2 regions of the Companilactobacillus sp. genome follow, and region 2 is predicted to be linked to the other one. Evidence: predicted binding sites of a transcription regulator. Region 2 holds the regulator's gene; the other holds the start of a gene.
What was found. The regulator NrdR, encoded in region 2, represses ribonucleotide reductase genes. The targets are predictions, from matches to a motif close to ACACNATATATNGTGT.
Positions count from the first base shown of each region.

Region 1: nrdH (glutaredoxin-like protein NrdH) is a predicted target of NrdR. The motif match lies at 1,337-1,352, and genes of this name have one in related genera.

Region 1 covers NZ_JAKVLR010000001.1:1,747,091-1,750,515, reverse strand. The annotation lists gene LKF16_RS08345 (guanylate kinase) at 1-139, opposite strand, end outside; gene LKF16_RS08340 (DUF2187 domain-containing protein) at 230-439, shown strand; gene LKF16_RS08335 (LVIS_2131 family protein) at 535-1,161, opposite strand; gene nrdH (glutaredoxin-like protein NrdH) at 1,425-1,655, shown strand; gene nrdI (class Ib ribonucleoside-diphosphate reductase assembly flavoprotein NrdI) at 1,660-2,034, shown strand; gene nrdE (class 1b ribonucleoside-diphosphate reductase subunit alpha) at 2,021-3,425, shown strand, end outside.
Region 2 covers NZ_JAKVLR010000001.1:99,668-103,092, forward strand. The annotation lists gene polA (DNA polymerase I) at 1-101, shown strand, start outside; gene mutM (DNA-formamidopyrimidine glycosylase) at 118-945, shown strand; gene coaE (dephospho-CoA kinase) at 942-1,535, shown strand; gene nrdR (transcriptional regulator NrdR) at 1,556-2,038, shown strand; gene LKF16_RS00470 (replication initiation and membrane attachment family protein) at 2,050-3,417, shown strand; gene dnaI (primosomal protein DnaI) at 3,420-3,425, shown strand, end outside.

The sequences.
Region 1 (3,425 bases), 1.6 Mb from region 2:
CGTTGACCTCTCCAGCTCGTGGAAGCCTGGTTGTATGAGTCACAACGTGTGGAATGTGGTATTTTTCTTCTAAATATCGACTGATCGTGGTTTTGCCAGTGCCACTAGCACCAGTTATTACAATAATTTTATTGTTCATGATGTTCATCCTGTTGCGTTTGATTTGAAAAATCTTTACTACTATATTATGATACTAATCTGTTAAGTAAATAACTCTAGGAGTTTAATTATGAAAATTGAAGATATTAAAATAGGTGAAACATACGACTGTAAAGTTGATGAGGATATGGATTACGCCTTCCAGGGAAAAGTTGAGAAAGTCTACGAACACTCTGCCCTAGTTGAAATCGTTAAAAACGATCCAAAAGACGATCCAAACAAAATGGAACTTAACAACAAGATCGTTGTTAGTGCCAAGAAAATGTCAAAAGCTAAATAACTTGGAAACAAAGGGCTAAATCATTGCTGATTTAGCCCTCTTTTTGTTGTTATTTTGATTATACAAAATTATCGCAGTATGACAATTAAGACGCTCTATTTTGCGTAATTAATAAATGATCTAGCAGGAACTCTCAAGACACGATACTCAGAAGCATAATGTCCAGCACGCATCCCTAGTCCATTAATGAAGTTGCTCTTGTATTTGGCTTCAGCCGTAACAACGTAAGCATATTGATACTTCTGGTCCATCTTGCTGATTTTCTTCATTGGCCAGTTCAAGTGAACGCCAGATACGTTAAATGGCAAGGTACCATCCGAAATTGAAGCCTCACGACTAGAGACAGAATACTTCGAATTATCTAACCAGTATTGGTAGACATTATTCGAACCATTTGAACTGTTCTTATCGATCTTGATGTAATAGCCTTGACCATCTTTAGTCGTTTGCATGATCATTGGTTCAAACTTGTAACTAACGGCAATATCCTGTTTGTTGTTCAAGTCCACTCTCGAAAACAATGAAACATAGAGCATTCCGATCACGGCTACTATGACGACTAGAATTTCCAATGCGTCTAAACAAACAGTCTTCCAGGTGATTTTAGTCTTGTGTTCGACTAAAATTTTGAGATGTCTATTTCTAATATTAAATACAACAAGGAATAACAGAGCGATGACAATAATCCAAGCGAGTATCCCTATAAAGTTCCATCCGTTCATTATTTTCTCCTCAAATCCGTTGGTTATTTATTCATAAAAAGCTGCTTACTAATTGATAAGATAATTCTAACACGAAACGGCAGACAATTTACGAAATTGAAATTTTTTTATCAGGCTATAAATAGCGACCTTACGCATTTTGACACACCTTATAGTGTATTAAAAAATAGGTAGACCACAATATATAGTATATTTCTCGTTACATTTCATTTTAATTGTTTTATACTAGTCTTTGAAACATTCAACAAAAGGGGACCACCATTATGAACAACGTAATCGTATATAGTAAAAACAATTGCATGCAATGCAAAATGACAAAGAGATACTTAAAAGAACATAACGTACAATTTGAAGAACGTAACATCAACCAACAACCACAATATCTTGATTATTTAAAACAACAAGGATATCAAAGTGTTCCTGTAGTTATGCCTGCTGACAGTGATCCAATCGTCGGATTTCGTCCAGATAGCCTAAAAGGACTTGTAGGCTAACTCGATGGTAGACATCGCATTTTATTCAATTACAGGTCAAACCGTTCGATTCGTCAAGAAAACCGGTTTGGACGCATATCAAATCAATGACGCCGACCCGTTTCACGAAATGGGTCGGTCGTTTATTCTCATCGTACCCGCATACGATGATGATATGATGGACCCTGTAATTGATTTCCTTCAATACAAAGACAATGCTAAGAATTGCGTCGGCGTAGCAGGCGGCGGAAATCGTAATTTCAATACATTGTATAATCACACAGCAAGAGACATCGCTAAAGGATTAAACGTACCTGTTGTCTTCGAATTCGAATTCAACGGTACTGACAAAGACGTAGAAAATTTCAAGAAAGTAGTGAACGAAGTTGGGGCTAAATAACCTAGACATTGAGAAAGTAAATTATTTCAAATTAAACAATGAGATCAACATCCCTGTTGATGACAAGATTCCATTAAATAAAGACCAAGAAGCTATCAAAGCTTTTTTTGACGAAAACGTTAACCCTAACACTAAGAAGTTCGATTCATTCAAAGACCATATCGACTATTTGTTAGACGGGGACTTTATTGAAAGAGAAGTCGTTGATGAATATCCATTTGATTTTATCGAAGACCTCTACAACTATTTATTAGATCAACATTTCCAATTCAAATCATTCATGGCAGCCTACAAGTTTTATAACCAATACGTTATCAAGACTAACGATGGCGACTTGTACCTTGAAAACTATGAAATGAGAATCCTTTTTAACGCCCTATTATTTGCTCACGGAGATCAAGATCTCGCCAAATCATTAGCAACTGAAATGATTGCTCAACGTTATCAACCAGCTACTCCTTCATTTTTGAATGCTGGACGTAAACGTCGTGGTGAATACGTATCTTGTTTCCTATTGCAAGTTACCGATGATATGAACAGTATCGGACGGACCGTTAACAGTGCACTTCAACTATCACGTATCGGTGGTGGTGTCGGGATCACACTTTCAAACTTGCGTGAATCTGGTTCACCTATCAAGGGGATCGACAACTCATCATCCGGTGTCTTGCCAGTTATGAAGTTATTGGAAGATTCATTTAGTTACAGTAACCAACTTGGCCAACGTCAAGGTGCTGGTGCCGTCTACTTGAACGTTTTCCATCCAGATATTATCGACTTTTTATCAGCTAAGAAAGAAAATGCTGATGAAAAAATCCGTGTTAAGACTTTATCCCTAGGTGTGATCGTACCTGATAAGTATTACGAATTAGTTCGTGAGAACAAAGATATGTACTTATTCAGTCCATACTCTGTCGAACGCGTTTACGGTGTACCTTTCTCATACGTTGATATTACTAAAGAATACGACGACATGGTCAAAGATGACCGTATCAAGAAATACAAGATCGAAGCTCGTGAACTTGAAGACGAGATCAGTAAATTACAACAAGAATCTGGCTATCCTTACGTCTTGAACATCGATACGGTTAACCGTGAAAATCCGATCGACGGTAAGATCATCATGAGTAACTTATGTACTGAGATCCAACAAGTACAAGTTCCTTCAGAGATCAACGATGCACAAGAATACGTCAAAATGGGAACAGACGTTAGTTGTAACCTTGGTTCAACTAACATTTTGAATATGATGAAGAGTCCTGATTTTGGTAAGTCAGTTCGTTCAATGATGCGTGCTTTGACTTATGTTTCTGACGCTTCAAACATTGTGGCCGTTCCTTCAGTCGCACATGGTAACAAGTTGAGCCATTCAGTTGGTTTAGGTGCCATGG
Region 2 (3,425 bases):
TAGAAAAACTAGTTCCAAGTGTCATGGACTCTGCCGTTAAGTTAGATGTGCCACTAAAAGTGGGAACTGCACATGGCAAGACATGGTATGAAGCTAAATAGGTGGTAGGTGAAAATAGTGCCAGAAATGCCAGAAGTTGAAACAGTCCGCCGAGGTCTGTTGACACAGGTTAAAAATAAACGAATTGAAAATGTTGAGATACGTTATCAGAATTTGATCACAGGGGATGTCTCAGAATTTGTTGAGACAGTCACTGGTGCCAAAATTACCGACGTTGGACGTCGGGCTAAATTTTTGTTGATCCATTTGGATAATGGATATACCATCATCAGTCATTTGCGGATGGAGGGTAAGTACCGTGTTTCAGCTGATAAAACAGCTATCGATAAACACTCTCATGCAATTTTTACATTGGATGATGGTGAAATGCTGATTTATAATGACGTGCGAAAATTCGGTCGCATGCAACTATGGCCGACGGCCACTTTGGATGAAAATAAATCGTTGAAAAAGTTAGGCCCTGAGCCGCTATCAAGCAGGTTTACCTTTGAAAATATTAAACCTCGAATTATCAAGCATCGAAAGGATATCAAAACGGTCTTATTAGACCAGTCCGTTATGAGTGGCCTAGGAAATATTTATGTTGATGAAGTTCTTTGGCAGTCAAAGATACACCCTGAAACACCTGCCAATCATCTGACAGATGATGACATCAAAAAGGTCATCGATTGTTCTAATGATGAAATCAAACTGGCCATCGAATCTGGTGGTTCCACAGTTCGTTCATATCTGGATGCCAATGGACACAAAGGTAATATGCAAGACCGACTTAAAGTTTATGGCAAAGAGGGTACTCCATGTCCGAGATGTGGAACCGAAATCGAAAAGATCAAGGTCGGTGGACGAGGAACTCACTTCTGTCCAACTTGTCAGGTGATCAAATGAGTAAGATCTATGGTTTGACTGGGGGCATTGCAGCCGGAAAAACTACAGTTTTAAAGATCTTTAAAGAACTGGGATGCCGAATTTTTGATGCTGACAAGGTTGCCCGACAGGTAGTTGAGCCCGGTACTCCAGGATTAAAACAAGTTGTTAAACAATTTAGCAAGCACATCCTTTTACCTAATGGCTCGCTTGACCGAAAAAAATTAGGCCGCATTGTTTTTTCTGATAAACGTCAGCTGAAAATATTGAATAATATTATGGGGCCGTTACTAAGGTCAACCATCGTTCAAATAATTGACGATGCAAAAAAAGACTCAAGTTCAACGATCAATATTTTTGAGATCCAACTGCTATTTGAGGGTTCTTATCAGGAATATTTTGATGCTACGATTGCAGTTTATGTTGAACCGGAAATCCAACTTGAACGCTTGATGAAACGAAATGATTTGAATAAACAAGCCGCTTTAGATAAAATTAATTCACAAATGCCGATGACGGAGAAAAAACAATTAGCTGATTATGTACTTGATAATTCGCATGACATTGCTAGTTTGAAAAACGAAATCAGCCAATTGTTAAAGCAGCTCTAACATAGAAAAGAGGAACGCTTATGATATGTCCACATTGTCACCATGACTCGTCAAAAGTTGTCGATAGTCGACCTAGCGATGAAGGTCGTGCCATTCGTAGAAGAAGAGAATGTGAATTTTGCGGCACCCGATTTACAACTTTTGAAAGAATCGAGAAATCACCGCTTTTAGTAATTAAAAAGAACGGAAATCGTGAAGAATTTCGGCGTGAAAAATTATTGCGTGGCCTAGTCCGTGCTGCCGAAAAACGTCCAGTTACCATGGATCAAATGAATGCGATCGTAGACCGGGTTGAAAACAAGATTCGTGCAACCGGCGAAAATGAAGTTAAGTCTCAAGAAATTGGCGAATATGTTATGAAGGAATTAGCTGACGTTGATGACGTAACTTACATTCGTTTTGCCAGTGTTTACCGTGAATTCAAGGATATGAGTGGATTTATGAATGAAGTTCAAGAAATGATGGCAAATGACAAGAGCGATAAGAAGGATTCTAAGAAATAAGGAGGAGCAGCGTGAGTTTAAATGCAAATAAAAATAATTTAACTCCTTTGACTGGCTATTGGTGTTTACCCAATGGTCAAATCAGCGACGTTGATCGTCAAGTATTGACAGATTTATACTTGCCGCTCCTTGGAACTCGTGCCTTTGGAATTTATCAATTGCTTTGGCAACAAATCCCCAATAAACAATTGGTGACTGATCGTCAAAGTCACTCGATACTTTTGTCGTTATTGGATATGGATATCAATACTTTTTATCAAGAACGTCTAAAATTAGAAGCATTGAGTTTGGTTTCGACTTATTCAAAGACAGATGAGATTGGGACGTTTAATATTTATCAGCTTTTTCCACCATATTCACCAAAAGTTTTTTTTGAAGACGACTTGATGAGTATTTTTCTGTTGGAAAAAATTGGTGAAGATCAATATTCTAAATTGGTCGATAAGTATCACCAGTCAGAATCAGTTTTAGACGGTTCGAAGAATGTTTCAAAAACCTTCATGCAAGTATTTCAATTAAGCGACAGTGACATCGTCGATAAACCAAATGCTGTTCAAAAAGCTCAAACTGATTTTAATAATGTATCTAAGCAAGGTAGACCTCAATTGGATGCAACTCAAGATGATAGTTTTGACTTTGAGTTAATTTGCGAGAGAGTGGAGCAAGTTTATCAGGTCAGTCATGAGAATCTATTAGAAAACCAACAGCTTTTGCTCAGCTTGCATGAGTTTTACGGAGTTCCCGATGTTTCTATGATTGAAATGATTGGTAAAACTGTTGATATCACGACTAACGAAATCGATCCAGATGCACTCAAACGTCTAGTTCAGAATCGTTTTGAAAGAAAAGCTAATTTATCCGCCCGAGTAGAGCAGGCTCCTGTCGAACAATCGGCAGTTACAACAAACAGCAATGATCCTGAACGACTGCTATTGCAACGGGCTAAAACTATGCCGCCAGCTGATTTTCTGGCTGACGAAAAAAATCGTCTCGGCGGATTCACGGGTAATTCTGAAGCTAGGGCATTGCGGACTTTATCTTCTCGTTCATTATTGCCAATTCCAGTTCTTAATATTTTGGTGCACTATATTTTGCAAAACTCACCAACATTAACTTTGGCATTCATGGAAACCGTTGCTAATGACTGGAAGCAAAATAACGTTACGACACCAGAAGCGGCTCTCAAGAGAATCACTGAGTTTCAAAATCGACCCCGTAAAAATAATAATCAACGACGTTATTCCAAAGGTCCAAGGAAGGTCGAACAGGCTACTGACTGGACCAAGGTCAAAAGTAAGCCGGTCGAACAAAAAAATGACTCTCAACTGGAACAAAATCGTTTAGAAATGCTCCGTAAATTACGGAATAAAGGTAAATAATTATGGAA